DNA from 3 places in the Blautia sp. AF19-13LB genome. Region 2 is predicted to be linked to each of the others. Evidence: predicted binding sites of a transcription regulator. Region 2 holds the regulator's gene; each other region holds the start of a gene.
The links. The regulator Rex, encoded in region 2, represses fermentation and respiration genes when NADH is low (regulators of the CRP and FNR family bind a similar motif). The targets are predictions, from matches to a motif close to ATTGTTAANTANTTAACAAT.
Positions count from the first base shown of each region.

Region 1: fucO (lactaldehyde reductase) is a predicted target of Rex. The motif match lies at 5,106-5,125, and genes of this name have one in related genera.
Region 3: pckA (phosphoenolpyruvate carboxykinase (ATP)) is a predicted target of Rex. The motif match lies at 2,112-2,131, and genes of this name have one in related genera.

Region 1 is NZ_QUGO01000020.1:9,369-19,998, reverse strand. It holds gene spoIIR (stage II sporulation protein R) at 1-77, shown strand, start outside; gene murI (glutamate racemase) at 275-1,099, shown strand; gene DWX32_RS16265 (DUF1934 domain-containing protein) at 1,139-1,591, shown strand; gene DWX32_RS16260 (hypothetical protein) at 1,740-2,195, opposite strand; gene tig (trigger factor) at 2,439-3,674, shown strand; gene fucO (lactaldehyde reductase) at 3,913-5,061, opposite strand; gene DWX32_RS16245 (TetR/AcrR family transcriptional regulator C-terminal domain-containing protein) at 5,285-5,866, opposite strand; gene codB (cytosine permease) at 6,002-7,246, opposite strand; gene DWX32_RS16235 (hypothetical protein) at 7,313-8,401, opposite strand; gene DWX32_RS16230 (alanine/glycine:cation symporter family protein) at 8,549-9,946, opposite strand; gene DWX32_RS16225 (dipeptidase) at 10,232-10,630, shown strand, end outside.
Region 2 is NZ_QUGO01000007.1:207,921-218,550, reverse strand. It holds gene DWX32_RS09450 (M28 family metallopeptidase) at 1-924, shown strand, start outside; gene DWX32_RS09445 (GNAT family N-acetyltransferase) at 1,003-1,497, shown strand; gene DWX32_RS09440 (LysR family transcriptional regulator) at 1,466-2,353, opposite strand; gene DWX32_RS09435 (MATE family efflux transporter) at 2,477-3,844, shown strand; gene DWX32_RS19585 (hypothetical protein) at 4,069-4,242, shown strand; gene DWX32_RS09430 (S8 family peptidase) at 4,331-5,176, shown strand; gene DWX32_RS09425 (NADP-dependent isocitrate dehydrogenase) at 5,342-6,544, shown strand; gene DWX32_RS09420 (ABC-F family ATP-binding cassette domain-containing protein) at 6,643-8,568, opposite strand; gene DWX32_RS09415 (redox-sensing transcriptional repressor Rex) at 8,723-9,379, shown strand; gene DWX32_RS09410 (bifunctional ADP-dependent NAD(P)H-hydrate dehydratase/NAD(P)H-hydrate epimerase) at 9,469-10,630, shown strand, end outside.
Region 3 is NZ_QUGO01000013.1:89,828-100,457, reverse strand. It holds gene DWX32_RS13960 (AraC family transcriptional regulator) at 1-743, shown strand, start outside; gene DWX32_RS13955 (MATE family efflux transporter) at 754-2,088, opposite strand; gene pckA (phosphoenolpyruvate carboxykinase (ATP)) at 2,403-4,007, shown strand; gene DWX32_RS13940 (AAA family ATPase) at 4,248-5,738, opposite strand; gene DWX32_RS13935 (DMT family transporter) at 6,042-6,968, opposite strand; gene DWX32_RS13930 (ABC transporter substrate-binding protein) at 7,284-9,212, shown strand; gene DWX32_RS13925 (ABC transporter permease) at 9,311-10,315, shown strand; gene DWX32_RS13920 (ABC transporter permease) at 10,331-10,630, shown strand, end outside.

The DNA of each region.
Region 1 (10,630 bases), on a different contig from region 2:
AGAATCTGTTGAGTGACGCCGCCTACCGCGAAATCCTGAAAAGTGACCGGATTTCGCTCCGGTTTTTCTGGCGTTAGGCGGATTTTTCGAAAGACTTTCAAGAGAAATGATTGCAATATTCCTCCATTCGGGTTAAAATAATGTATCAGCGACCTATTTTAACCAGGGTCGTGAAATGAAAAAAGAAATGTAAAAATTCAGATATATTAAATATAGAAATGAACCCCATTCGGCATGACAAAAAAGTAATGCCGGATGAAAAATGGAGGAAAGTATGAAAGCAGACAGACAGGCGCCGATCGGCGTCTTTGATTCCGGTGTCGGCGGACTGACCGTAGTGCGTGAGATTATGCGAAACCTGCCCGACGAACGAATCGTATATTTTGGAGATACCGCGCGTGTGCCGTACGGTTCCAAATCGAAGAACACCGTCATCCGTTATTCCCGTCAGATCGTACACTTTCTGGAAACCCAGCAGGTCAAGGCAATCGTCATCGCCTGCAACACCGCAAGTGCGCTGGCACTCGATACGATCGAAAAAGAGATTGATCTCCCGATCATCGGCGTGGTAAAACCGGGCGCACAGATGGCCGTCGAGACGACGCAGAACAAGCGCGTCGGCGTCATCGCAACCGAGAGCACTATTCAGAGCGGCCTCTACCAGCAGCTCATTACCGAGGCAGATCCGGCGATCACCGTTTACGGAAAACCGTGTCCGCTGTTTGTGCCGCTCGTGGAAGAGGGCTGGACAAAAGATCCGATCACCGAGGAAGTGGCGCGCCGCTATCTGGCAGAGATTCTGGATAAAGACATCGACACGCTGATTATGGGATGCACCCACTATCCGCTGCTGCGTTCTCTGCTGCGGAAAGTAGTCGGAGAAAAAGTAACACTCGTCAACCCGGCATACGAAACCTCACAGGCACTGCGCAGACTGCTGCGGGAGCTGGATCTGGAGAATCCGGGAAACGATGAGCTGGGCCGTCAAAAATACCAGTTCTTCGCAAGCGACGGCGTGGAGCGGTTCAATGCCTTCGCACATTCCGTTCTGCCGGAGCAGATCAGCGATACGAAACAGGTACAGATTGAAAACTATTAAAAACGACATACAGAAAAGAGAGAGGAACATCAGAAAAGGATGGAAAAAGACGTACTCATCAGCATCCGCGGACTGCAGTATCTGATGGATGAGGAATCCGGCGAACAAGAACCGGTGGAGGTTATGACGACGGGTTCGTACTACAAGAAAAATGGCCATCACTTTCTGATCTACGACGAGGCAACCGAAGGCTTTGACATGATGACGCACAACATGATCAAATTTACGGAAAACGCCCTCGAGGTGCGCAAGCGCGGCCTCATTGATGTCCATATGATTTTTGAGGAGGATAAAAAGAACATTTCGTTTTATCACACGCCATATGGCATGATCAACATGGGAGTTGCGGCGACGAAGGTCAGAATGAAAGAGACGCCGGATCAGATTTTACTGAAGGCAGAATACGCGCTCGACATCAACGACAGCTACGTGGGGGACTGCGTAATCGATATCGAGGTAAGACCGCGGGAAGGCGGAAAACTGAATTTATAAAAAAATACCCGGGAAGAATGAAAATCATTCAACTCGGGTATTTTCGCGAGCAACGAGCCAAAGTCCGGGCTTGCACGAGACCTTGGAGACTGCCGCGAAAGCAAAAAGAAACACGCAAAGCGTGTTTCTTTTTGTTTCAGATGAAATTTTATTTCTCCTCGCCGCGTGCCTTGCGGAGCATTTTCTGCCAGAAGCCGTTTTTCTTTGCCGGCTGCTCTAAAGAACCGCGGATGCCGCGAACTCCGGTGATATAGATACCGCTTACGGTAGCCTTGACTTCTTTTTTTACCGGGATCTGATCGAAGATAGCAGCGTCGCAGATCAGGGTCATGATTCTCGGACCGACTTTTGCTTTGACGATCGGCAGTTTTGCGCGACGCATCATTTTCGGTGTCTGGTCAATGACCATCTGTGGGAGTCCGGAATCTTTCATGCGAAGCTTTTTCTTATCTATGATCAACATGGAGACAGTCTGTTTCATGGCCTCCATTTGTTCCTGCTGTGCGGCCTGTTTTGTCTGTGCTTTTTTACCGAAGTAATACAGCAGACCAAGGATGACAGCGATGACAGCTAATACGATTAATACGATAATCCAGGGTTTCATCCCTCTATTCCTCCTCTGCAAAAAATAATGTGGGCATCGGAACATACAATGCCAGTCTATGAACATTCTAACATTGATTTCGGCAAAACGCAAACACATTTTAGCGCAATCCAGGCGATTTTACGGTTGAAAATCATAAGAATTTCTAAAATCGGAGCCCCAGCCTTTTTTTTACCAGACAAGTATGGTAAAATGAGATTTACAACGCGCCGGGAACGGCGTAGTATGGAGGAAAATTCAAGAATGAAAAGAAAAGCAGCAGTCATGCTTCTGCTCATGACACTGGGAGCAGCCAGTGTGAGCGGATGTGGAAAAAACAATACAACAAGCAGCAGTTCCGTATCAAGCGCAAGCAGCACAAGCGCTTCCTCAGCATCCGATGCGTCGAGCGCAGGCAGCACATCGTCCGACAGCACAGCTTCTGAGGAATACGCTTCCCCGAGTGATGTAGACGGGATTCCGGTTGTCGATGAGGAAGTTGATCCGGCAGAGTGTGTAACGCTTGGAGATTACAAAAAGCTGACACTGGAAAAGAAAGTAGAGCAGGTAACGGATGATGACGTACAGACGGCCATTATGGCAGAGACAGCTGTCACCATGGACGATCCGGACGCCACCGTACAAAAAGGCGACACCGCCGATATTGCCTATGTTGGCAAAGTTGACGGCAAGGAGTTTGACGGCGGAAGCAGTGATTCCTACAATCTGGTGATCGGATCCGGTACCTTCATCGATGGATTTGAGGATGGTGTCATTGGAATGAAAACAGGGGAGACAAAGGATCTGAACCTGAAATTCCCGGACAGCTATCAGAGTACCGATCTGGCAGGAAAAGACGTTGTGTTTACCGTTACGGTAAATGCGTTTACCCGCCCGGCAGAAAACATTGACGGATGGGAACTCGACGATGCATGGGTAGCAGAGAATACAGATTACAGCACTGTGGAGGAATACCGTGCCGGAAAACGCGCAGAGCTGGAGGCTGCAAATGAGACGACAGCGGAAAATAATCTGCAGAATGACGCGATGCAGCAGGTGGCAGACGGCTGTACGTTTCACAAAATTCCGAAATCCTATATCACCCTTGGCGAAGAGGATTACGATAAACGGTATACCACTTATCTTCAGAATTACGGCATTTCCCTGGACGACTATCTGGAGCAGTATGCGGACAGAGCAACCTACAATCAGGAGAAAGCAACGTATGCAGGAACGATGGCAAAAAGTGCCCTTCTTCTGGATGCCGTAAAAGAGGCAGAAGGCTGGACGACAGATGACCAGGATTACCAGCAGATCTTAAACGACGAGGCAGCCAATGCCAATATGTCGCAGGAAGATTTCCTGAAAGCGGCCAATGATTATTACGGGGAAGATACGGTAGTGCGCAATATCATGATGGAGCGCATGATCAATATGGTTCTCGACAATGCAACAGTCAATACTGTGACTGTGGATGCAGACGGAAATACAGTAGAATAAAAAGAAAAATCACCCCGGAAAACAGGATGAAAATTTCTGTTTTCCGGGGTGATTTAACCGAATCAAGTAAGTCCCCTGCTTCCATTGCGAAAAGCAATAAGCAGTGGGTGGGGACTTGCTTGTATCAGGAGGAGTGCAAGCTCCTTCTGATAAACTGCGGAGCAGTTATTCGGTTATGAGCAAGTAGCGAAGCGGATTGCGAATATCCGCTTGACATGTGGGAGACGAACTGTGTTCGTTATGCCATGATTTTGCGGAACAGATCCTTCAGATCTTCTACGCTTGCATCCTTCGGGTTGCCCGGTGCGCAGGCATCTGCGTGTGCGGAATCTGCAAGGAACTGCAGGTCCTCTTCTTTGACTGCCTCGAGAACAGACGGGATTCCAACGTCTGCGGACAGCTTCTTAACAGCATCAATCGCTGCTTTTCTGTACTCTTCCTGAGACATTTCGTCTACACCTGCAACGCCCATGGCACGTGCGATTTCACGGTATTTCTCACCGGTGCACTCCTGGTTGTATTCCATAACGATCGGAAGCATCATGGCACATGCAACACCGTGTGGGGTATCATAAACAGCACCAAGGGTGTGTGCCATGGAGTGAGCGATTCCAAGACCCACGTTGGAGAAGCCCATACCTGCGATGTACTGGCCAAGAGCCATTCCTTCGCGTCCCTCTTTGGTGTTTGCGACAGCACCGCGCAGAGATTTGGAGATGAGTTCGATGGCTTTGAGATGGAACATGTCAGTCATTTCCCATGCAGCTTTTGTGGTGTAACCCTCGATTGCGTGGGTCAGAGCGTCCATACCGGTAGAAGCGGTCAGTCCTTTTGGCATGGAGGACATCATATCCGGGTCAACAACTGCGATGATTGGCATATCGTGCGGGTCAACGCATACGAATTTACGTTTTCTTTCAACGTCTGTGATAACGTAGTTGATGGTAACCTCTGCAGCAGTACCGGCTGTGGTCGGAACAGCGATGATCGGTACGCATGGATTTTTGGTCGGTGCAGTGCCTTCAAGGCTTCTGACATCCTCAAACTCCGGGTTTGCGATGATGATACCGATTGCTTTGGAGGTATCCATAGAAGAACCGCCGCCGATGGCGATCAGATAGTCAGCGCCGGATGCCTTGAAAGCTTCTACGCCGTGTTTTACGTTTTCGATGGTCGGGTTTGGCTTGATATCGCTGTAAAGCTCATAGTCGAGTCCGTTTGCGGTCAGAATATCGGTTACTTTGGAAGTAACGTTGAATTTAATCAGATCCGGGTCAGAGCATACGAAAGCTTTCTTGAAGCCGTGTGCCTTTGCTTCATTTGCGACCTCGGCAATAGCGCCTGCTCCGTGATAAGAGGTTGCATTTAAATTAATACGATTTGCCATGATTGAAAAACTCCCTTCTAAAATGAATAAATGGTTTTACTGAACTTGTTATTATATTAACAAATCCGGAAGGGAAAAAGAAAGTGACAGAAGAAGCGAAGTGTAACACTTTAAAAAAAATCGCCATTGTGACAAAAACAACAGAACAAAATTTGTGAAAAATAACCAGAGAGTGTCTGAAAAACCATTTCCGCAATCTGCAAGCCCCACTTTGACACGCGCTCTAAGAGAGCAGCTGCAGATTCCGGAACAGTTTTTTTAAGTCTTCCGGCATTGCCCGGACGAGAAGAGCTGCAAACTCGGAAGGTGTCAGATCCATGCCGGTAAGCACCCATTTTACGGTCATGGTGATGGAACCCTGACAGTACATTTCGAGAAGAAAATGCATTTCCGGTGAAACCGGGCTGCCGCTTTTTTCGTGAATCAGATTTTCGTAGAACGCGAGAATCAGGTCAAAATCGTGCTCACGCAGAGAATTCTGCTTGTCGTAGCGGAAGGCAGCGGCGAAAAAAGCTTTTTCTTTCTGAATATAGGTAAATTTCTTTTCCAGACTGTCAAAAACGGTCGTTCCGCGACCCATATGTTCGAAGGATTTTGTCAGTAATTTATCAAAGTACCAGTTGATCAGATCGTATTTGTCGAGAAAATTACGATAGAAGGTCTGGCGGGTAACACCGCAGATTTCACAGATCTGGCGCACGGTGATCTCTTCGACAGGGGTTGATTTCATGCACTCCTTCATGGATTCGGCAAGACGGTATTTTGTTTTTTCTCCTTTGGGAGCAGATACGGTGGAATGGATCATCCGGGCAGTTTCCTTTCGTTTCGAAAATTATAACTATGCAGAGTTATGCATACATTATAACGCGAATCAGAAGAAATAAAAAGCCCTGAACATGTTTCCAGGATGAAAGCGAGAAACATGCCAAGGGCGTTATTGTTATTTTCTTTTGTTTACGGCCTGTCCGACACAGTAGCATACAGCGGCAACAACCATGCCGTTGATGGAAGCGATGCCCCAGTGTAAGAGGTTCGCAACAATGGCACCGAGAATGACACCGGCAACCGCAAACCAGTCTACGGTTTTAAGCTTCGGCTGATCGGTTTCAAAGTCCTTTTTGTTCATGAAGTAGGCGAGCACCAGAATCATGCCGACCGGCGGCAGGGTACAGTTCAGAATGTTGAGCCAGCCGCAGAAGTTGTAGTACAGCCATACGGAGGCAACCGTTCCGATGATACCGGAAAGGAGAACCATCGGTTTTTTCCTCTGATGGAAGATGTTGGCAAGACCAAGACCTGCGGTATACAGAGCGTTGTCGTTTGTAGTCCAGATATTAAGACCGAGAACGAGAACAGCCAGGTAGAACAGGTTCAGGCGGACCATAACCTCGAAGATATCGTTTCCGCCGACAAAGATCGAGGAAACGGCACCGAAGAAGAACATCAGGGAGTTTCCGATGAAGAAGGCCACAACCGTGGTGATGGCACCCGCTTTTCCGTCCTTTGCAAAACGTGCGAAGTTCGGGGTTGCGGTTCCGCCGGAAACGAAGGAGCCGATGACAAGACCGGCACCGCCGATGATAGTCAGAGATCCGCTGGATTTGGCAAACTGATCGATGATCGTTCCGTCGCCTCTCATTACGGCCATGACCATGGCGATCGTTCCGAGAATGGCAACACTTGGTACAGCGATATAGCTGACGATGGTCAGAGATTCAATACCAAAATAGGCAGAGGCGGTCATGCAGACGCCGGCAAGAATAACAAGTCCCCACTGTGCCGCAGTGCTTCCGCCGAGCAGCTCCTTGGAAACCGGAATTGCAAACATGGCAAGACCGACACCAAACCATCCGATCTGCGTAAAGCTGGTCATGGCTGACGGCAGATAGGAACCTTTTTCGCCAAAGGCTCTCTGGGACAAAAGATCAAGTGACAGACCGGTTTTTGCACCGACGTAGCCGAGCAGACCGGTATAAATACCAAGAATGATTCCACCAAGGATCAGTGATCCCAAAAAGCCCCAGAAATCGAGGCCGTCAGCGAGCTGCTGGCCGACCCACATGCTTGCCGAGAAGAAGGTGAAGCCAAGCATGATCATAAACATGGTTACTACATTTTTCCGGGCAGAAGCCGGAACCGCGCTGTCCGCGAAGTCAACATCTTTTACTTTCTTTTCTTTTTCCATAATATCTCCTGAAAACTGTGATTACGGTTCGCCGAAATTCAGCGAACCGTAAGAAATGGTTTTTTGTTACAGCATGTATTTGCGAAGTGCTGCGGTAAACTCTTCAATTCGTTCAGCCGCAATTTCTTTCAGGGTAGCATCGCCAAGGCTTGCAATATAGCCTTTTTCCTGGCGGTACAGCCATTTGGTCACACGTTCATCGATTTCTTCGTAGTGATTGATGTGAATCCACTCTTCGTAGGATGCGCCAAGCGGGCAGCCGAGCTTCTCCTCGAGCAGTCTGGTGAAGTCGATCCGGTCGGCTCTCTCCAGCATTTTATTCCAGAAATCGAGAACCTCCTCGACGTGCTCATGGATTTCATAGCGTCTTGCACCGCCATCGTAGATGATGCATTTTTCAAACAGCGGATCGCGCATGGAAAGCGTTTCTCTTCGGAACTCCGGTGCAATGATACCGTCTTTCCAGTAGAAATCGACATCCGGCAGATTGATTCCAGATACGCCCCTGTCCTGATAGGTGCTGAAGATTCCTTCGTAATATACGGTGATAAAGCCTTCAAACTCCGGCCAGAACTCGCGGATTTCTTTTGTGAGACGTTCCAGGATTTTGATTCCGGTTGTGCCGCCGATCGTAAAGATGATAATGTTGCGAAGGGAAGCACCGTGCTCACGGTAGAAATCGGTTACGTAGCGCAGGCAGTGGATCAGCGTTTCACCCGTTGCGATGATATCGCCGATCAGAAGTGTACTTCCCGGAACCATCGTCAGCTTGCTGTATTTGATTTCCAGTCCTGCGATTTCTTCCTCTTTAAAGACGCGCTCACTTGACAGAAAACTGATGTCATGTACACGAATGTGCTCACGGTAGCAGCTTTCCTCCAGCGGATAATTCAAAGCGCCGCGCAGGATGGAAAGGATGTTGGCTGCGGTTACCTTTCCCTGCTCTTTAAAATAATAAAGCATCTGTGAAGTAGACGGAATCAGGCAGTGATAAACCTCATATCCGACAACCTCCGGTGTGTTCAGAAGCTTTCTTGTCTCTGCTTCGGAAACGACATAGTATTCGTTCTCATAATCGCCGCCTGCGAGGCGATAGCAGTCCACGCCCTGTTCCGAAAACTCCGGCACCAGTTTTACTTCATTCCATTTTTCCATTCAAAAGTTCCTCCCGGTTTTCCCTCTTTGGTAAACATGTTATAAACTTTTAACAGTGTAAGGGGTAGCAACCTGATTGTCAAGGGAAAAGGCGAATTTACATGATTTTCTTACAGAAGAAGGGAATGCGCCGCGAGAAAAGGAATTTTACCGGGTTTTGCCTTCTCCGGAAAAGTATTCCTTTGTAAGCTCCACAACCTTGCCCGAAAGCAGGAAGAGCGCAATCAGGTTTGGGATCGCCATGAGACCGTTGAAGGTCTCGGCAATGCTCCACATCAGGCCGAGGTTTGCGGTGGCGCCAAGGATGGCAACCAGCGCATAGGCGGCCATAAAATATTTTGTGATTCTTTCGGAGAATAAAAACTCGATGCAGCGTGCACCGTAAAGTCCCCATCCGAGAATCGTGGAAAAGGCGAAGCAGCACATCGCGAACGCGGTGAGCAGCGAAACCCAGTTTCCGTATGTAAGGGTAAAACCGCTGATGGTCAGCTCTGCGCCGGCAGCCTGTCCGTAGGTGATGGAAGTACCGCTGCAGAGAATAACAAGTGCAGTTAAGGTACAAATCACGATCGTATCAGTAAATACCTCAAAGATACCGAACATACCCTGTTTGACTGGCTTTTTTGTGTCGGCACAGGCGTGCGCGATCGAACCGGTACCAAGACCTGCCTCGTTTGAGAAAATACCGCGGGACACACCTTTTTTTACACTCATAAGCATGCTTCCGACGATACCGCCTGTAACGGCGGAGGGACGGAAGGCGCCCTCAAGGATCGAAACGAAAACAGACGGAATCCGGTTGAGGTTCAGCAAAATTACACCGATGGCAAGGACAATATAAAACAGAGCCATAAACGGAACGAGCTTTTCTGTTACCTGTGCGATCCGTTTGACACCGCCGAGCAGGATCAGCGCTACGAGTGCCGCAATGATGATACCCTGAATCAGGTTGGAGGTCGGGATCGCGTCCTTTGAGATCACATGGTAATTCATCAGTGCGGAGTTGACTGCGGTTGTGATGGTGTTGACCTGCGTTGCATTTCCGGTTCCGAACACAGTCAGTACACCGAAAGCAGCGAAAAGATAGGCCAGAAAATGCCATTTTTTGCTGAGACCGTTTTTGATGTAATACATCGGTCCGCCGACGAGTTCCCCGTTGGCATTTTTCTCGTGATAGAAAACAGCCAGTGTTACCTCGGCAAATTTCGTACACATGCCGAGCAGAGCGGAAACCCACATCCAGAATACGGCACCGGGTCCGCCGATAGCAATAGCGCCGGCAACACCGGCAATATTACCGGTACCGACCGTGGCGGCAAGTGCTGTACAGACCGCCTGGAACGGTGTAATTGCGCCATCGGAAGCATCTCGTTTGCGGAACATTCTTCCGAGCGTTGTGCGGATCGCATACGGGAATTTTCGAATCTGGAGAAAACGGGTGCGCAGACTCAGGTAAAGACCGACACCGAAAATACAGATCATAGCCGGAACACCCCAGATAAAATTGTTCACGGCATTGTTGATGGTTTCAATCAGTTGGAGCATAGATACCTCTTTCTTTTTCATAAGCAGAAGCACTTTCTTGGAAGATCAGTGCTTTCATAAAGTAACACAATGCAAAAAGTATATCATCTCAGACGAGATTTGCAAGTTTTTTTCGAGAAAAAACGCGAACCCCCAAATTTTTTGCGATTCCGGAAAGATATATTTTCTCTAGCCTTATGGGTTTAACATGAGCCAGGCGGTTTTTTACGTTTTCTTCCAGTTTTTGTGAAGGAATGCAGCGAAATATGATAGAATAGAGAAAAAACAGAAAAGAGGATTATTGCCATGTTTCAGGTAATTGATATGCACTGCGACACCATCCCGGCGCTGCAGTGGAAGGAAAAACAGGAGCATCTTGCGGATGCGGATCTTCAGATCAATCTGGATAAGCTGGAAAAGGGCGGCAGCCTCTGCCAGTGCTTTTCTCTGTTTACGTTCCTGAAGGGACTGAAAGACGAAACACCGTTTGAGCATGTGAGAAAGCTGGCTGATCTCTGGAAATCAGAGGTGGAACGGTATCCGGACCGCATTTGTCAGATCAAAACGTATGCGGATCTGATGCAGGTACAGAAGGAAGGAAAAATAGGTGCGGTGATGACCGTCGAAGAGGGTGGTGTCTACGAGGGAAGCATAGAGAAGCTGCATACGCTGTACGATCTCGGTGTGCGGATTTCCACGCTGACC
Region 2 (10,630 bases):
ATGGATACGCAGGGAATCGGATTTTTTGCGTACCAGGATTTGATGAAAGCAGGCGCGAAAGCGATTCTGTTCCAATATGGAAACAGCTATTACCCACATACAGACATTGATCAGAGAGATCTTCGGGAAGCCGTTGTCGGAGAGGAAAAGAAAGTGCTCTGCGCTATGATTCACTCCGCACAGGCAGTAGAACTTGTGAAAAATAAAGTAAAACAGATCCGTCTGGAAATCCGGCAGAAGGAATACGATGGAGAATCCCATAATGTGATTGCAGAATTGCCGGGAAAAAGAGAAGAATGGATCGTTTTAAGCGCGCATTATGATACGACATCGCTTTCGCATGGTGCATATGACAACATGAGCGGATGCGCAGGGCTTCTTGGAATCATGGAGCAGATGAAAGGGAAAGAGCTGAATTATGGTCTTCGGTTTGTATTCTGCGGAAGCGAAGAAAGAGGACTTTTAGGATCGAAGGCGTATGTCAGAGATCATGAGAAAGAGTTGAGACAGATCGTACTGAACATCAATCTGGACATGATCGGAACGTATATGGGAAAATTTATCGCCTGCGTATCGGCAGAAGAAAAGCTTACCCATTACATCAGCTATATGGCTGCAGAAGTTGGCTTTCCAATCGCAGCAGAAAACGGCGTCTATTCCAGTGATTCCACGCCATTTGCCGATCATGGGGTTCCGGCTGTTTCGTTTGCGCGTATTGCCAACGGAAATGTCGCCCCGATTCACTGCCGCTACGATGTCAAAGATGTGATGTCGATGGAGCAGCTGCAAAAAGATATTGATTTCCTGACAGTATTTACCAGAAGATTCGCAAACGCAGCGGTCTGCCCGGTGGCAAGAGAAATACCGGAAACGATTCGGAAACAATTGGATGAATATTTGTTTCGCAAGAGAAAAGAAGCCTGATATACTTCGATCACGGATATGAGCAGCGAGACGAATTGCAAATAGGAAAAAGAACGACAGTGGCAGGAGAGAGAAACCATGAAAAAAATAGAACTGGTAGAAATCAGGCAGGTAAACGATGCCCTTGCAGAAATGGTTGCGCTGTTTCGAGTAGAACTGCGTTCCTATAAAGGAATTGCATCAAAACCGAACGTGGAAGACGGACGGGAAGAAATGAAGGAATACCTTTTAGCAGGATTTCCAGTGTTTGCCGCTACGGTGCATGGCGAATACGCAGGTTATGTTGTCTGTCGTATTGAGAGCGAGGTGGTGTGGGTGGAATCCATCTTTGTCAGAGAAGAGTACCGCCGGCAGGGAGTCGCTGCCGCACTGCATGGCAAGGCAGAAGAAATTGCAGCTTCTTATGGAAACGATACGGTTTACAACTATGTCCATCCCAATAACCACAGGATGATTGAATTTTTGAGAAAGCGTGGTTACACCGTTCTGAATCTAATTGAGATCCGTAAACCGTATCAGAATGAAAAACTGACGCAGACGATTACGGTTGGGGAACATGAATTTGATTATTGAGGGAGTCATTTTCATCCCACAATTCCAGAAAAGCCCGAAGTTCAGACGGAAGGCGCCCCTTGCGCCAGGCAAGCAGGATTTCGGTTGTAAGGTCTGCATCTGTGATGGTGCAGGCCTTTAATTTATGGGTAAGATTCAGCATGGAGGCCGGCAGAAGAGCGATGCCAAGGCCTTTTTCTGCCATTGTCATTGCCGTGCGGGCGTCCTCGCAGGTGAGATAGATATCGCAGAACAGACCCGCCTGCTCGAAAGCGGAGAGCATGTATTTCCGGTAGCGGTTCGACAGAATCAGCGGCTGCTCGGCAAGTTCCGTAAGCGAAAGGGTTTCACGCCCGGCAAAAAGCGGGTGAGAAGGGAGTGCCATGGCGGTGATGCTCTCTTTTAAAAGGGTCTTCGTCTCGCAGCCATTTAAAACGATTGGCGTGCGGAGCGTGGTGAGATCCACCATGTGATTTTCGAGCTGGTCTTTTAAAGCAAAGGTAGAACCCTCGTGGACATCAAAATGGATGTGCGGGTATTTCCGGGAAAATCGCAGGAGATAGTCGGCGAGCAGCGAAACGGTGGATGGCGTCATGCCGATGTGGAGTGTCGCAGACTGACTGGATTTTACGACTTCGCGCCTGGTGAGATCCGCAAGCATCAGAAGCGTTCCTGCCTGTTCATACAGTGTTTTTCCTGCCTCGGTCAGGGTGATTTTCTTTGTACCGCGGATGAGAAGAGGCACCTGAAGCTCTTCCTCCAGCATTTTGATCTGATAACTTAACGGCGGCTGTGTCATATGCAGCACCCGTGCCGCCCCGCTGATGGTTCCCGCGTCCACGATGGCGCGGAAGTATTCGAGTTGTCGAAGTTCCATAAAAATCCTCCTGAAAAAACTATATAAAAATTATTCAATTTCAATATAAAAACAATAATTTACATATAGAATACGCCATGCTATACTGAAAAGCAAGTGAAAAAGAAGGGAATGAGGGAACAAATGAAACGAATTGATTTCGAACATGGAACCGTAACCGGAAACATCTTCGGGGCAGCGCTCCCGATGCTGGTTGCTCAGATTTTGAGTCTGCTGTACAATATTGTAGACCGCGTCTACATCGCGCGGATCCCGGAGGTAGGAACGGCGGCACTCGGTGCAGTCGGTCTGTGCTTTCCGCTGATCGTTATCATCACAGCATTCAGCAACTTGTTTGGAAGCGGCGGCGCTCCGCTGTTTTCGATTGAGCGTGGAAAGAATGATCAAAAAAAGGCGGAACGTATTATGAATACGTCGTATTCCATGGTATGTGTCTGTGCTGTCATACTGATGGTGATCGGCTTTTTGTTTGCCCGTCCACTGCTATCACTGTTCGGCGCATCGGCAGATGCGATGGTCTACGCGTATCCTTATATGATGATTTATCTGATCGGAACTTTGCCGTCGATGGTGGCAACCGGCATGAACCCGTTCATCAACGCGCAGGGCTACTCGACCGTTGGTATGCTTTCCGTCACGATCGGAGCGGTCGCAAACCTGCTGCTTGACCCGCTGTTTATCTTTGTGTTTGGCTTTGGTGTGCAGGGGGCTGCGATTGCAACTGTGATTTCCCAGACACTTTCCGCAGTGTTCGTTCTGTATTTCCTGACCCGGAAATCGGAACTGAAAGTGCGCTTTGTGCGGAAAAATGAAATTTCTGAGTGTGCAGGCTATGCGAAAAATATTGTCAGCCTCGGTACCGCGGGATTTATCATGCAGCTGACCAACAGCCTTGTCACGATCTGCTGCAACAACGTACTCTCTGTGACCGGCGGTGATATTTACATCTCTGTTATGACGATCGTATCGAGCGTGCGTCAGCTCGTCGAGACACCGATCTATGCAATGAATGAGGGAACTTCTCCGATTTTGAGCTATAATTACGGTGCACGCCGTCCGGCCCGCGTGCGCAAGGCGATGTGTGTCATGAGTGCGATGATCCTCGGCTATACCGCAGTGATGTGGAGCGTGATTGTTCTGGCGCCGCATGCGCTGATCGGTATTTTCAGTTCGGATGCGGTACTGACCGCAGATGCGGTTCCGGCTCTGAAGCAGTACTTTGCAGCATTCATTTTCATGGATCTGCAGTACATTGGACAGACCGTATTCAAATCTCTGAATAAAAAGAAGCAGGCGATCTTTTTCTCCCTGCTCCGAAAAGTCTTCATTGTTGTACCGCTCACCTATCTGATGCCGTACGTACTCCACATGGGAACGGACGGTGTATTCCTTGCCGAACCGGTATCAAACGTAATCGGCGGAAGTCTCTGCTTTATCACCATGCTGATTCTGGTTCTGCCGGAACTGAAGCGAATGGAGCAGCAGAAGTAATGTTTTTGAAAAGTTTCTGAAAAAAGGACAGGAAGATCTTTACCGAAACGGTTTTGGCAGATATCTTCCTGTTTTTTATTGCCATACATACAATATGATGCCTCGGACAATCTGATGCGCATTGGAGTCCCGGCGCTCCGCATTCTGTCGGTGCCTATCTGCTTTCGATTCCAGGTCTGATCTATCAGGCGGCGCTGCAGGGACTTTCCCTTGGAAAAGAAAGTATGTACATATCCATGACACGCCAGGCGATTCTGCCGCTGGTGTTTGCATTTCTTCTCAAAGGATTTGGAAACCTGAATCTGATATGGGGCGCCTTTGTCCTGGCTGAGCTCTGCGGCATCCCGCTTGCAGCAGCTCTCTGGAAACGGAAAGGGGAAAAGCAGATTCAGTTTTAAGTATAGAAAAGAAAAACAAAAAGGCTGTTCTTTGCGAAAGGCAGCCTTTTTTGCATACCATAAGATAAGAATACACAGGGGCTTATGGATGAAAGAGCAGGAAAATCTGACAGGAAAAGGAATTACAGCCGCCGTGCTGGATACAGGGATTTTTCCCCATATGGATTTTGACGGCCGGATTGTAGCCTTCCGGGATCTTGTGTACGGGCGGGAGACGCCTTACGATGACAATGGACACGGAACGCATGTCTGTGGTATCCTTGGCGGAAGTGGAAGAGCGTCCGGCGGAAAATACCAGGGTGCGGCACCGGGATGCCGGTTTGTCGTAGTGAAGATTCTGGACCGAAGGGGAAATGGAAGAAAGCAGGATATCCTCGCGGCGATTGACTGGGTGTGCAAAGAGCGAATAAGACTTAATATCCGCATTTTAAATATTTCAGTGGGAACAACAGAGCAGGAAAAAACGGTGGATGATCTGCTAGTACAGGCGGTGGAGCGCGCCTGGGATGACGGGATCACTGTTGTGACAGCGGCCGGAAATCTGGGGCCCGCTCCGGGCAGTATTACGGCGCCGGGGAGCAGCAGAAAAGTGATCACCGTGGGAGCGGGCGATCTGCTGGAGCCAAGAAGAGGAATCTCCGGATGCGGCCCGACACGGGACTGCGTCTGCAAACCGGATCTTGTCGCGCCTGGAAAACGTCTCATTTCCTGCGCGCCTGGAAGAAGCAGGAAGGAATATGTGGTGAAGAGCGGCACCTCGATGGCGGCACCGCGGGTGTCCGGAGCCGTGGCTTTGGCACTTGAACGGGTTCCGGATCTTACAAATGTCCAGGCGAAAATGCTGCTTTGCGAATCGGCGAGAGACCTTGGCCTTCCGCGCAACCGTCAGGGGCATGGGATGCTTCAAACAGACCGTTTTCTGTCTCTTCTGTGAGACACTGTGCGGCAGCATAAAAAAAGAAAAATGAAGGAAAACACCTCTCATCCTGCAAAAATTGTGTGAATTTATGGGAAAATGCCAAAAAATCAGGCGAATTTTGACTTGACAAGCTATAGGATACTTTATACAATAAACGGGAATAGAAAAAGGAGGCCTACTATGGAAAAAATTCAGATGACCACTCCTCTGGTAGAGATGGATGGAGATGAGATGACCAGAATTCTCTGGAAAATGATCAAAGATGAGCTGCTTCTCCCGTTTATTGACCTGAAAACGGAATATTACGATCTGGGACTGGAACACAGAAACGAGACGAACGATCAGGTAACCGTAGATTCCGCAAACGCTACCAAGAAATACGGTGTAGCAGTCAAATGTGCCACCATTACGCCGAATGCAGCGCGTATGACCGAGTACAATCTGAAAGAAATGTGGAAGAGCCCGAACGGAACGATCCGTGCCATGCTCGACGGAACCGTTTTCCGTACCCCGATTGTCGTAAAAGGCATCGAGCCGTGCGTGCGCAACTGGAAAAAACCGATCACGATTGCCCGTCATGCATACGGAGATGTCTATAAAAATGCAGAAATGCGCATTCCGGGACCGGGAAAAGCAGAGCTGGTTTATACGGCTGAGGACGGCACCGAGACAAGAGAGCTGATCCACAACTTCACCGGCGCCGGTGTCATTCAGGGCATGCACAATCTGGATAACTCCATAGAAAGCTTCGCGAGAAGCTGTTTCGAGTACGCACTGTCCACGAAACAGGATCTGTGGTTTGCAAGCAAGGATACGATTTCCAAGAAGTATGATCACCGCTTCAAGGATATCTTCCAGGAGATCTTCGATGCAGAGTACAAAGAGAAATTTGCAGAAGCAGGCATTACCTACTTCTACACTCTGATCGATGACGCCGTTGCCCGCATCATGAAAGCAGAGGGCGGCTTTATCTGGGCCTGCAAGAACTACGACGGCGATGTCATGAGCGACATGGTATCCTCCGCCTTCGGTTCCCTTGCGATGATGACTTCTGTTCTCGTATCCCCGCACGGATATTACGAGTACGAGGCTGCGCACGGAACCGTACAGCGCCACTATTACCGTCACTTAAAAGGTGAGGAGACATCCACCAACTCCGTGGCCACCATTTTTGCATGGACCGGCGCACTCAGAAAACGCGGGGAAATGGATGGAAACGCAGAACTTTCCGCATTTGCAGACCGTCTGGAAAAAGCAACGATCGCAACGATCGAGAGCGGAAAAATGACAAAAGACCTTGCGCTGATCACCACCATGGAAAATCCGACCGTATTAAACAGCCGTGATTTCATCCTGGCCATCCGCGAGGAGCTGGAGAAATAATTAAACGAAGCAAAAAAGAAAGCCGATCCGGCATTCCCGCAAAAAGGGATGCGCCGGACCGGCTTTTTCTGTTTTGAATTTTCCGGGGAAAACCAGGCCTATTCGGCAAGCTCTTCCCATTTTTCATACAGCTCTTCGAGTTCCGCGGCAATCTCTGCTTTCTCTTTGCTTAATTTCACACACTCTGCCACATTCGTTGCGACTTCCGGTTTCGACATTTCCTCATCAATTTCCGAATCGCGTGTCTCAAGCTCTTCAATTCGTTTCTCCGTCTTTTTCAGCTCGTTTTCTTTCTTGCGGAGACGTGCCTGTTCTTCTTTCTGCGCTTTCCAGTCCAGCTTTGTGGAGGAGGCTTCGGAAGGAGCCGCTGTTTCTTCCGGAGCGGCGGCATCGGCAGCAGGAGCATAGATGCGGGTCAGCTCTTCTTTTTTCTCCAGATAGTAATCGTAATTTCCGATATAGTTGACGAGTGTTTGTCCCGTCAGCTCCAGAATCCGGGTTGCAGTCTGATTGATAAAGTAACGGTCGTGGGAAACGTACAGTACCGTTCCAGTGTAATCCTTCAGCGCGTTTTCCAGAATCTCCTTTGATACGATATCGAGGTGGTTGGTCGGCTCGTCGAGGATCAGGAAGTTGGCGTTCGAGAGCATCAGCTTGGCAAGGGAAATTCGTCCGCGCTCACCGCCGCTCAAGGTATGAATCGGTTGGAAGACATCGTCGTTTGTAAACAGGAAGGCGGCCAGCACATTTCGGATTTCGGTGTTTGTCAGATACGGATACGCGTCGGAAATCTCCTGGAAAATGGTCTTTTCCATGTGGAGCACCTGATGCTCCTGATCGTAGTAACCGATCTGTACACGGCTTCCAAGTGTAAAAGAGCCGGCATCCGGGCGGATGACTTCGTTTAAGATCTTTAAGATCGTCGTTTTTCCCGTTCCGTTGTTTCCGATGATTGCGACGCGCTCCCCGCGCTTGATTTCGAAATTCAGATCCTGGAAAAGCGTCTGTCCCGGGAAGGCTTTGGAGAGGTGCTCGACGGTCAGCACATCGTTTCCGCTTGTGATGCGCGGTTCCAGACGGATCCGCATATCGGAGCGTACTTCGGTCGGCTTTTCCAGCACATCCATTTTGTCCAGCATTTTTTCACGGCTCTCGGCGCGTTTGATGGATTTCTCGCGGTTGAAAGATTTCAGCTTTGCAATGACTTCTTCCTGATGGTGGATTTCCTGCTGCTGGTTGACCCAGGCATGGTAAGCGGCTTCACGGAGCATTGCTTTTTTTTGACTGTAGGCGGTATAGTTTCCCTCAAAAGTTGTTACTTTTTTATTGTCCACTTCAACGACTTTTGTGACAACGCGGTCGAGAAAGTAACGGTCATGGGAGACGATCAGGACGGCTCCGCTGTAATTTAAAAGATACGTTTCGAGCCAGGAGATCGAGTCCATATCGAGGTGGTTGGTCGGCTCGTCGAGCAGAATGATGTCCGGTTTGGTGAGCAGCAGTTTACCAAGTGCCACGCGGGTCTTCTGACCGCCGGAGAGGGAGTCCACCTGTTTTTCAAAATCGCTCTCGGAAAAGCCAAGACCTTTTAAAACACCGACGACTTCACTGCGGTACGCGTATCCGTTTTCCAGTTCAAAGGTATGGGAGAGGCGGGTGTAGGTGGAAAGAAGTTCATCCAGCTCTGCACCGGATTTTGTATTCATATCACTTTCCATCTGACGGAGGCGTTCCTCCATATCGATCAGATTCTGTTTCGCGGTCAGCACTTCCTGGTAAATGGAAAGGTGTCCGGTCAGATCCTGATGCTGGGCGAGATAGCCCATCGTCTTTCCTTTGGAGAGGATGACCTCTCCCTCATCGGCCCTCATTTCGCCGATGATGATTTTTAACAGCGTCGATTTTCCGGCACCGTTGATGCCGACCAGTGCGGTTTTTTCGCGTTCTTCTATATGAAAAGATGCATTTTTGATAATTTCCGTTGTCCCGAATGCTTTCGAGATATTCTGACATGCAAGAATCATGTGGTTCCTCCAGATAACATATTTCTGTATTTTGACATAATACACCATCCTTATTATAGAGAGTAATACACAAAATTTCAAGAAATCTTTGACAATTTTCTATCAACCATATATAATATGAATATATGCAGGTGTAAATAAGGAGGAATTTATCTTGGAAGAAAAAGGAATTTCGCGGGCAGTTATCAAAAGACTTCCTAGATATTATCGTTACCTGGGCGAATTGCTGGAGGACGGAGTAGAACGGATCTCTTCCGGTGAGCTGAGCGAGCGGATGAAAGTGACAGCTTCCCAGATTCGCCAGGATTTAAATAATTTCGGCGGCTTCGGCCAGCAGGGGTATGGTTATAACGTGCGGTATCTGTACAGCGAGATTGGAAAAATTTTAGGTCTGGACAGAGTCCACAATATGATTTTTGTCGGAGCCGGAAATCTGGGACAGGCGCTTGCTAATTATGCGGCCTTTGAAAGAAGCGGATTCAAAACGGTCGGTATTTTTGACGTCAACCCGGTATTAAAAGGAATCTCCGTGCGCGGAATTGAAATCCGCATGGCGGACGAGCTTCCGGAATTTATCAAGGAACACCATGTAGAGATTGCGGCTTTGACACTGCCAAAAGCAAAAGCGGTAGAGATGGCAGAGATTCTCGTGGACAACGGTGTAAAAGCAATCTGGAATTTTGCACATACCGATCTAAACTTAAAACTTCCGAAAGATGTGATCGTCGAGAACGTCCATCTTTCCGAAAGTCTGATGCGTCTCTCCTACAATCTGACCAGATATGAGGCGGAGCATCCAAAGAACAATTAAGAAACCAAAACAAAAGCAGGAGAGTCTTCGGGAAACCGGAGACTTTTTCTGTTCACTTTCCGGATAAGGCAGGAAAAGGAGGAAAAGCGATGAAACGGATTCTTACAGCAGCACAGATGAAGCAGGCAGACCGCAATACGATCGAAACCATGGGGGTACCGTCCCTGGTACTGATGGAGCGCGCAGCGCTGTCCTGCGTGGAGGAGCTTCAAAATGGAACATGGGATACAGGAAAAGTCCTTGCTGTGTGCGGTCCCGGAAATAATGGAGGGGACGGTGCGGCAATTGCACGGATTTTAAAGACGAAAGGGGTGGATGCGGAACTGTTCTGTCTTGGAAATCCGGAAAAATACAGTGAAGGCATGAGAGCACAGAAGAAAATTGCGGAAAATTATGGGGTCCGTGAGGTTAAGAATCCGGATTTCCGGGAATATACTGTTATCATAGATGCCATCTTTGGAATTGGCGTATCCCGTCCGCTGGCAGGGGAGTACCGGAGGGCAGTGGAAGCAATCTGCGCAAGCGGTGTTCCTGTTCTTGCCGTGGACATCCCTTCGGGGATCCACACGGATACCGGAGAGGTCCTTGATGCGGCGGTGAAAGCCAGAGCCACGGTGACATTTGCCTGTGCAAAGCCAGGGCTTCTCTTTGATCCCGGAAAACGATATGCCGGAGAGGTCCTGGTCCGTGATATCGGAATCGGCTTTGATGCAGGAGAAGAGGAGACGCCCTGGTACGGTTCAGTGGAAAAAGAAGATCTGGACCGGTTTCTTACCCGCACGCCGATGGGAAATAAGGGAACCTTCGGAAAGGTGCTGGTACTTGCCGGTTCCGGTGCCATGTGCGGAGCCGCTGTTTTGTGTGCCAGGGCAGTCCTTGCATCCGGTGCCGGCATGGTAAAGGTTGTGACAGAGGAAAGAAACCGTACGCCGCTTTTCTGTGCCCTGCCGGAAGCAATGGCGGATTTCTGGAAGGAGGATGAGCCGCTTCCGGAAGAAGCCCTGCTGCAGGATCTCGCCTGGGCGGACGCTGTTGTTGCGGGACCGGGACTTTCCAAAAGCCGGACGGCAAAAGAACTGCTCGTTTTTACGGTGCAGCACACAGAAGTTCCTCTTGTTCTGGATGCAGATGCGCTGAACCTGATTGCAGAAGATGCAGAGATTCTTTCGGGCTGCCGGGCAGAAAAAATTTTAACGCCTCATGTAGGAGAGCTTGCACGGCTGCTGCACATGACCATTGCAGAATGCCAGC
Region 3 (10,630 bases), on a different contig from region 2:
CTGTTTTTCATATGGATACCGAGACCTTTCTCCTGCGGGAAGGGGAGACCGCCTTTGTCAATGCAAACCGCCTGCATGAGGTAGAGGGAATCGACGGACAGGAATTTACGTTTCTTGCCGTTGTATTCCAGCCGCGTTTTCTGTCCGGCACATCGCTTGACCGGATCCAGCAGCAGTATATCGAACCAGTGCTGTCCTCCGAGATCCGTTTTCCATCCAAGACAGAGCGGGGGACACGCCTTGCAGAAAAAACGGCACAGGCCATGCAGGAGATCCGAAATCTGCAGGAAAGAAAAGAACCGGGCTGGGAGCTGCTGTTAAAAGCGGAACTTCTGAAAATCTGGCAGGGATATTACAGTGCGGCAGAAAAGAACGGCGGAAAAACGGATGCCTCGACGAATTACCGTGTCAGCAGAATGAAAGAGATCCTCACATACATGAATGCTCATTTCTGTGAGGATCTCGAAATCGCGGAACTGGCGAGCCAGTTTCATATGAGTGAGAGCGCTTTCTGCCGCTTCTTTAAGTCGATTATGCATATTTCCGCCGTGACGTATGTCAATAACCTGCGGATTGCCGAGAGCTGCCGGCTGCTGCTTTCCACCGAGGAGGCGATCAGCAAGATTGCGAGCGACTGCGGATTCCGAAATATCAGCTATTTTAACCGAGTCTTCCAGGAACGCATGCACCAGACGCCGGGGCAGTTCCGCAGTTTATCCGCAGAAAACCGTACTGCGATATAAGATTCGGAACTTATGCAGGCTTCTGCGATCGGAATGCACGCCGCAGGAAGAAAAGTCCGGTCATATCAGCCAGTGCCCAGCCGATCGGAATGGCGATCCAGATTCCGGCAACGCCAAGCGCCGTGGCGGAGAAAAGGTATGCCAGCGCCACACGCATGCCAAGCGAAATGACGGTCAGAACAACCGACATCTCGGCGCGTTTGACAGCGCGGTAATACCCGTACAGCAGAAACAGCCATCCGATGCCGAGATAGAACGAGCCTTCCAGCCGCAGGTACTGTACGCCGATCGCGACGACCTCCATTTCTGATGCTTTCACGAAAATCTGCATCAGCGGATGCGCGAACAGATTGACAAGCAGAGAAATGACGATGGAAAAAGCAGCGCTCAGTGCAAAAGCATCTTTCGTGCCGCGCCGGATCCGCTCGTGATTTCCGGCCCCGTAATTCTGTGCGGTGAAAGTGGAGTAGGCATTTCCGAAATCCTGCACCGGCAGATAGGCAAAGGTATCAATTTTCACCGCGGCCGCAAATGCCGCCATGACCGCCGGACCGAAGCTGTTGACGAGCCCCTGTACCATCAGAATGCCGAAATTCATGACCGACTGCTGAATGCAGGTCATCGAAGAAAGATTCAGAATCTCTTTTAAAATGGAATGGCTGAAACGCCATTCTTTTTTTGACGGCAGCCACATGCGGCAGCGGAGCAGCACATAGAGCAGAATACCGACGGCGGACACATACTGCGCAAGAACCGTAGCGAGCGCCGCGCCTGCGATGCCGAACGGCAGTACAGCGACAAAGAGCAGATCCAGTGCAATGTTCAGCACAGCAGAGACAGCGAGAAAAATCAGCGGCACAGAAGAGTTTCCGAGCGCGCGCAGCATACAGGAAAAGAAATTGTATACGGATGTTGCAATAAGGCCGGCAAAGATAATCAGAAGATACGTCCGCATGCCGGGACGGACTTCATCCGGGACGCGAAGAAACGTAAGGATCGGCTCGATGCCTGCATAAACAGCGAGATTCAGCACGAGCGTAACGGCAAGGATCAGCAGAAACGCGTGGAGAATCGAAAGTTTTAAAGAAGAAAGATCTTTTCGTCCCTGATAAATCGAAAAGAGCGCACCGGCGCCCATCGACAGGCCGAGAAAAATGGAAGTCAGAAACGTCATCAGCGTATAGGAGGAGCCGACGGCGGCGAGCGCATTGCTTCCGAGAACGCGTCCGACGATCAGGGTGTCGGCAATGTTGTAAAACTGCTGCAACAGATTTCCTGCGATCATCGGCAGGGCAAACAGGATAAGAGAGCGGGAGATTTTCCCGCGGGTCAGATCGTAATACATAAAGAAACTTCTTTCCGAACATAATTATTAATATTATAACATAAAAAATCAAAAAATGTCAATTTGCAGGATGAAGTGTACAAAAATGCAATTGTCAGAAAACTTCGAAAAATCGAAGTTTATAAAATTTTTACAGATTTTGGGACACGTTCTGTAAAAAAACGGAAGATTTTCAGTTGATTTTTTTGGCCTTTTATGTATAATTAGAGTAGAAGAGGCCGGCTGGTCCGGTTTCTTCTAAAGGATACCTTCAAATTTCTGCATTTTGCAGAATGAAGCAGTATTACTATCAAAGGAAAGAGGTTAATTACAAGATGGCACAGATCGATTTAACAAAGTATGGCATCACCGGTACCACAGAAATTGTGTACAACCCTTCTTATGAGCAGTTATTTGAGGAAGAGACAAAACCAGAGCTGGAAGGCTATGAAAAAGGCCGGGAGACAGAACTTGGTGCAGTTAACGTTATGACCGGTATCTATACAGGCCGTTCACCGAAAGACAAATACATCGTTGTGGACGAGAACTCGAAAGATACTGTATGGTGGACTTCTGATGAGTACAAAAACGATAACCATCCGGCAACCCAGGAAGCATGGGCAGCAGTAAAAGAGATCGCCAAAAAAGAGCTCTCCAACAAAAGACTGTTCGTTGTAGATGCATTCTGCGGCGCAAATAAAGATACCCGTATGGCTATCCGCTTCATCGTTGAGGTAGCTTGGCAGGCACATTTCGTAACTAACATGTTCATCAAACCTACAGCAGAAGAGCTTGAGAACTTCGAGCCGGATTTCGTTGTTTACAACGCATCCAAAGCAAAAGTTGAGAACTACAAAGAGCTGGGTCTGAACTCTGAGACAGCAGTAGTATTCAACATCACAAGCCGTGAGCAGGTTATCGTCAACACATGGTACGGCGGAGAGATGAAGAAAGGTATGTTCTCCATGATGAACTACTATCTGCCGCTGAAGGGCATCGCTTCCATGCACTGCTCTGCAAACACAGACCTGAACGGTGAGAACACCGCAATCTTCTTCGGACTTTCCGGAACAGGAAAAACAACTCTTTCCACAGACCCGAAACGTCTTCTGATCGGTGATGATGAGCACGGCTGGGACGACAACGGAGTATTCAACTTCGAGGGCGGCTGCTATGCAAAAGTCATCAACCTGGACAAAGAGTCTGAGCCGGACATCTACAATGCAATCAGACGTGACGCTCTGCTTGAGAACGTTACCGTTGATGCAGCAGGCAAGATCGACTTCAATGATAAGAGCGTAACCGAGAATACTCGTGTATCTTATCCGATCAACCACATTGAGAACATCGTTCGCCCGATTTCTTCTGCACCGGCAGCTAAGAATGTTATCTTCCTGTCCGCAGATGCATTCGGCGTACTTCCGCCAGTATCTATTCTGACACCAGAGCAGACTCAGTACTACTTCCTGTCCGGATTTACTGCAAAACTTGCAGGAACCGAGCGCGGAATTACCGAGCCGACTCCTACCTTCTCTGCATGCTTCGGCCAGGCATTCCTGGAGCTGCACCCAACCAAATATGCAGAAGAGCTTGTTAAGAAAATGGAGAAGAGCGGAGCAAAAGCATACCTGGTTAACACAGGCTGGAACGGAACCGGAAAACGTATCTCCATCCGTGATACCCGTGGAATCATTGATGCAATCTTAAGCGGTGCTATCAACGAAGCTCCGACGAAGACTATTCCGTACTTCAACTTCGAAGTTCCGACTGAACTTCCGGGCGTTGATCCGGCTATCCTGGATCCTCGCGATACCTATGCTGATGCTTCCGAGTGGGAGACCAAAGCACTGGATCTGGCTGAAAGATTCATCAAGAACTTTGCAAAATACGAAGGAAACGCTGCTGGTAAAGCACTTGTTTCCGCTGGTCCGCAGAAATAAATCTTCTGAATTGACCGAAAGGAAGCCCCTGACATGAAAGTGTCAGGGGCTTTCTTTTATGAAAATATCTGGAGAAATAAAATAGTTCCCTGCCCGAAAGTACAGACTGAGGGGACAGGAAACTATTTTACAGCACACTCCAAAATAATGCAAAAAATTTCAGCACCACAGAGCGTGAATTGTTGCGTCACTGGTTTTCGCCGTACCCTGATACGCCTTCAAAATAGAAAATAAGGCAGATCAGCAGGACAAGAGCAGTTCACGTACCATTTCTGCATCAAAGGTAACAGAGGAAACATGGTTGACTTCTATCTGATATAACGCATTTGCTGCGATATGCTCAGCAGCCTGCTCAAGATCACGAATACCGCTTGTGTTTTCGTGGCAGGAGATTACGGCATCGAGTCCTTCCGGTGTCAGAATGCATTCATTTTCTTTCATACCGATGCGTTTTAATACCTTTGGAAGTGCATAGCGGGAGAAAATGATTTTCTTTTCTTCCGGTGTGTAGTCCGGAATTTCAATCACAGCGAAGCGGGACATCAGCGGAGCACTGATCTGGTTCTTGTCGTTTGCGGTTGCAATCGGGTATACACCGACGGTCGGGATCATACATTCGATATAGTTATCGGTAAAACCAAGATTATCAAGAAGGGTCAGCAGAACATCTGCCGGGTTTCCGTTTCCTTTGCCGGAGGCAGCCTTGTCGAGCTCATTGATGATAAAGACGAGGTTGGATTCACCAGCCATGGAAAAAGCATCCATGATGATTCCCGGTTTTGCGTTTGCGTAGATGCGGGAACTTCCGGTCAGCTGTTCCGGGTCATTAATCGAACTCATATCGAGTGTTGTCCACGGTAATTTTAAGATACGCGCAACGGCATAAGCAATCTGCGATTTTCCGGTTCCGGCAGGACCGATCAGTAACAGACCATAGGCCGGCAGCGTATGAGTCCGGTTAATCTGAATGATGGTTTCGATAATTCTCTGCTTCACGCGTTCCATGCCATACAGTTCTTCATCGAGGATCCGGCGTGCTTCCACTGGATCAATGGCTTCAAAATAGTTGCTTTTCCATTGAATATTCATCATCATGGAGAGGGCGCGCTGTGCGTGACGACGTTCTTCGGGAGAGACTTCGTGGGAACGGGCAACAGCGAGGTTTCGACGAGCCCAAAGGCGGATATTGTCCGGCAGCGTTCTTCCGGCACAGTTCATAAAATCAGTGATGGATTGGATACTGGTGAGCTTCATACTGTCACCGGTTTCCTCCTGATCCTCATCCTCAATTTCTTCTTCCGGTGCATTGCTGGCGAGGAGACGTTCAATCATAAACTGTAAAAATCCATCCTCAGCCGAAAGCTTTGCGCCGCCACCGAAAGCGATCTCGCGGATTTTGTAAACTGCATAACCGTCGGATGTTTGTGTACCGGAAAGGCGGACATTGATATGATTTTCGCCAAGCCATTTTAAAAGGCTGACAAAACGGGCATCGATCTGAAGGATGTCGGCAATGAAGGCATCTTCTTCGTCTTTAAATTCAAACGAGGTCCGTTTGGATGGGTTTGTGAAAATACCACAGGGATGATGCGGGAAAGCCTTCTCTTTTGTATCCAGAATTAGGATCGGCTGATCCGGAGAAGTAAACGGTGCGTTTGTGCGGAAAACAGTATACGTACATTCGGAAACTTTTGCTTTTTCCGGGGAATTGCTGAAATCAAAAACGGGCATGACAGAACCTCCTAATAAAATAAGTGCTTATTGGTACAATAAAAACAGTGTAGCACGAATTAAAAAATCCTGCAATCAATATGCAGAATTTTGTATTTTTATGCTATAAAAATGTTAGGCAGGCGGATATTCGCAATGGAAGCAGGGGACTTGCTCGATTCGGTTAAATTTTCGGATGGCGTAAAAAAAGCCCTCCGGGCAGGATCACACTGCGGCGGAGGGGAATTATGTCATTAAAGCAAGCTGCCGTAAGAAAGAAGCTCGCAAAACAGAAATCTTTCTTACACTGAAAAAGGAATAACATCAGGAAACAGCATTGGCTTTGTGAAAGTTCGGAAGCTGTACCAGCACGATCGCTGCAAACATCAGAATACAGCCGGAGAGCTCGCGAGCGGAGAGAGCCTGATGAAGGAGAATCCAACCGGCAAGAACAGAAAAAACGGATTCCAGGCTCATAAGCAGAGAAGCTGTGGCAGGATTTAATCCTTTCTGCCCGATGATCTGCAGGGTATAGCCAACACCTGAAGAGAGAATTCCGGCATAGAGAATCGGCATCCAGGCGTGCAGAAGATCGGAGAAGTTTACGGTTTCAAAGAGAACCATACAGACAGCGGACAGGATCGAACAGGTAAAAAACTGAATGCAGGACATTTTGATGCCGCTGACAAGCGGAGAAAAATGATCAATAACCAGAATATGTACGGTAAATCCGAGCGCACAGGCAAGCACAAGAAGATCGCCCTTCTGCAAAGAGAAGGAGCCGTCTGTCATACAGAGCAGATAGAGACCGACAACGGCAATGAGAACTGCGAGCCAGACCTTCGGCTGTACACGTTTTCGGAGGAACAGGCCGCAGACCGGAACAAGTACGATGTAAAGTGCAGTGATAAAACCGGCCTTTCCGACGGTTGTGTACTGGATGCCGATCTGCTGCAGGGTTGAGGCGACAAACAGTGCGATGCCGCAGAGAATACCGCCCGCCCAGAGCGTTTTTGGCTGTGTGCCATTTTCTGACGAAGCATCCGGCGGTAGGGTTCGATTTTTACGTGAGGAGAAAAAGACAATCAGCGGAAGAAGCGTAAGTCCGCCGAGCAGGTTTCGTGCCGCGTTGAACGTAAAAGGTCCGACATAATCCATGCCGGTCTGCTGTGCGACAAAGGCAGAACCCCAGATCGCAGCAGTCAGAAGCAGAAGCGCTGACTGTCGGTACTTATGAGAAACAGTATTCATAATAGAAAAAACCTCCTGAAATTGATACGATATTCATCATAGCACAAACAGATGGAAAAAGCGAACGGAAAAATGTCGGAAAAGACGGAAAAATAGCACAAATAATCATAATGACGAAAGAGTGCAGATGTTGCGAAAACGGATATGTGAAAAATGAGCAGAACAAAGGGAGTTAAAAAGAGTAAAATGAGCAATTTAACCAACATAAAACAAAAAAAGAACACCAAAAACAAAAAATAGACACTGTTTTTCTAACAGTCTTTGTGTATAATGAATTCATCAAGCAAGAACGAAAACCTTAAGGAGGTAAAAAGTATGAAAAAGCGTAACATGAAAGTCCTTGCACTGTTAATGACAGTGACAATGGCAGGAACGATGCTTGCCGGATGTGGAGACAGCGGAAGCACAAGCACTAGTTCAAGCGGAGGAGCAACAGCATCCTCCAGCGGAACAGCAGATGCATCAAGCGATACCACAGCAGCATCTTCCAGCACAGCAGATGCTTCCAGCGAAGATACCACAGGTTCAGATGATGTGGTAGGAGAGCTTCCAAGAAATGAAACTCTTTACTTCGCAGGACAGCAGTGGGGTACCGTCAACGATTACAACCCAATGTCCGCAAACTCAAACAATGCAATGGTTATAGCACAGGGCGATGCTTCACGTGTACTTGTTTATGAAACTCTTTATATGTGGAATCCATTGGATGCAAAAATGTATCCGTTGCTTGCAGACGGAGATCCAGTGTGGAACGACAATCGTACCGAGATCACAGTGAAAATCAAAGCTGACGCAAAATGGAATGACGGCACACCGGTTACTGCAAAAGATGTAGCAGCTACCTATCATGCACATGTAGATTACAATTCTTCTACCGGCGCTGAAATGAAGAGCTACATTGCAGATGTTGTTGCACAGGATGACAGTACCGTAGTCTTCAAACTGACAACCGATGACTCCGGCGAAGCAGTTAACCCGGTTCTTGCGGAAAGATATCTTCCAATGCTTTATATCATGCAGGAAAACTATCTGAAGACCGTAGCTGACAGAAACAACAACGATGCTGAAGCAATTAAAATGGATAAGATGGACGATCTGGTAACTTCCGGACCGTACAAAAAATACTTTGACAATGACCAGAACGTAGTTCTGATCCGCGATGATAATTATTGGGGACAGGCAGATTCCATGTGGGGTAAGCTTCCGGTTCCGAAATATATTTCTCACCCGATCTTTAAAGATAACGCAGCAGCTACCACCGCATTCCAGAATGGTGATATTGATGTGGCACAGATATTCATCACAGACCTTCAGAAATTGTGGTTAGAGCAGGATCTTCCGATTTCTACCTATGTTGATGAAGCACCGTATCAGCTGTGTATGACAATGCCTACCCTGTTCTTTAATACAGAAGTAGAAGGACTGGATCAGGTAGCTGTTCGTAAGGCAATCGCTATGGCAGTTGACTACGATCAGGTTATTTCTTCAGCAATGTCCGGACAGTCTCCTACCTTCGCAGATGTTCCGCGTTCTGTCATGAACCCGACCGATGCTGAGCAGGCTATGGTGGATCAGGATGCCTTAAAAGAGTATCAGTGGTCCAATGCCGATGTAGAAGGTGCTAAGAAGCTTCTGGACGATGCCGGAATCGTAGACACCGACGGAGACGGAATCCGTGAGTACAACGGAAAGAACCTTTCCTATAAGGCTGAGTGCCCGACAGGATGGTCTGACTGGAATGCAACCCTTGAAATCGTAGCAGCAGCAGGAAAGAATATTGGTATCAACATTGAGACCTACTTCCCGGAAGCAGCAAACTACAGCACGGATTACAGTACCGGAAACTTCGAAATCACCATGCAGTCCGGCCCTGGTACATCGGTTGCCAACCCGTACATGAGATGCCGTTTCTTCATGAGCTCTGATTACAACGATCTTGAGGTTAACTTCAGTGGTAACTTCGGTCATTATCAGAACGACCGTGTAGATGAAATCCTTGCAGCAATTCCTCATGAGACCGATGATGCAAAACTGAAAGATTACTATACAGAACTTTCCAAGATTATGCTGGAAGATTGCCCGTGTGTACCGCTGATGTACAGACCGCAGGTATTCCACGAAGTAAACGAGTCCGTATGGACCAACTATCCGCAGAAAGACGATGGAAGTAACGTTCCCCCGATGGACTGCACCGATGGTTATGGCGTAGCAGCACTGTACAATCTGGGACTGGTTGACGGCTGATTTGCCAAACAGAAAGAAAGTTCATACTGAATTGTAACAGAGGCGGCCGGAGCCGGGGTGCTCCGGCCGCTTTTAAAAATCAGAAGGAGGGTTCTTCTATGAAAGGAATGAAAAAGTATTATACGCAGAAGATCTTGTGGTATCTTCTGACGTTAGTCTTTGCGGTACTGCTGAACTTCATTCTTCCGCGTCTGATGCCGGGTGATCCGGTTTCAACTATTGCGTCCAAATCGGTAGAAGGTATGACCGATGCGACTGCAATTCAGAAAGTATATGAAGACTATGCAGCAAAATTTGGTATTAACAAACCAATGTATGTCCAGTTTTTTACCTGGGTAAAAAATGCACTTCGCGGTGATTTCGGCGTTTCTTTCAGCCAGTATCCGCGTACCGTATCCGATATTATTTCCAGTTCGGTTCTGTGGACCATATGTTTACAGCTTCCGGCCATTATTGTTGGATGGATTCTTGGTAACCTGCTTGGTGCAATTGCAGCTTATATGAAAGGTGTTTTCGACAAGGCAATCCTTCCGGCATTCCTGTTTATCAGTAACGTACCTGCCTTTGGTATGGCGACCGTACTTTTGTTTATTTTCTCACTGAAATTACATATTGCACCTGCAGCAGGCGGCTATGCGAGCAGTATGATTCCGCATATGAGCCTTGCTTTTATGAAATCTGTGCTTTCACATTACCAGTTGCCATTCTGGTCCATCGTAATCATCACGATCGGCGGCCAGGCGATTGGTATGCGTTCGATGTCAATTTATGAATTGAATGCTGACTATGTAAAATACAGTCGTTTCCTTGGTATCAAGGATCATACGATTGTGAAATATGTGTTCCGTAACGCAATGCTTCCGCAGATCACCGGTCTCGCAATGTCCCTTGGTACCATGATCGGCGGCAACCTGGTAGCTGAGATGGTATTCAGTTACCCGGGACTTGGAACGACAATGCTCTCAGCAGTTACCGGCCAGGATTATCCGCTGCTTTCTGCCTGTACGTTAATCATTACCATCATGGTTCTGCTGGCCAACCTGCTTGTTGAACTTCTGTATGCAGTCATTGACCCACGTGTCAAAGCATCCCAGCAGGATTAGAAAGGAGAATACGCTATGAAAAATACAATCAAACAGATTTTTCATTCAGGAAAATTCGTGACAGGATTTGTAATCTTCTTGGCAATTCTCCTGACCATTATCATCTATCCGTTTGTTGTGGCAAAAGATCCGCTGGCAATGATCGGAAACGGAAACTTTTTCAAACCGGGTACCTATCTTTCGATTCAGGACACCGTAAATTCCGGCAAAACGTATAAGATGAATGTTGATGCAACCGCATCCATCGTTGAAAGCAAACTGACAATGGACAACCGTTCTATGATGGCAGAATGGCTGGAAAAATACGGCGGTGTA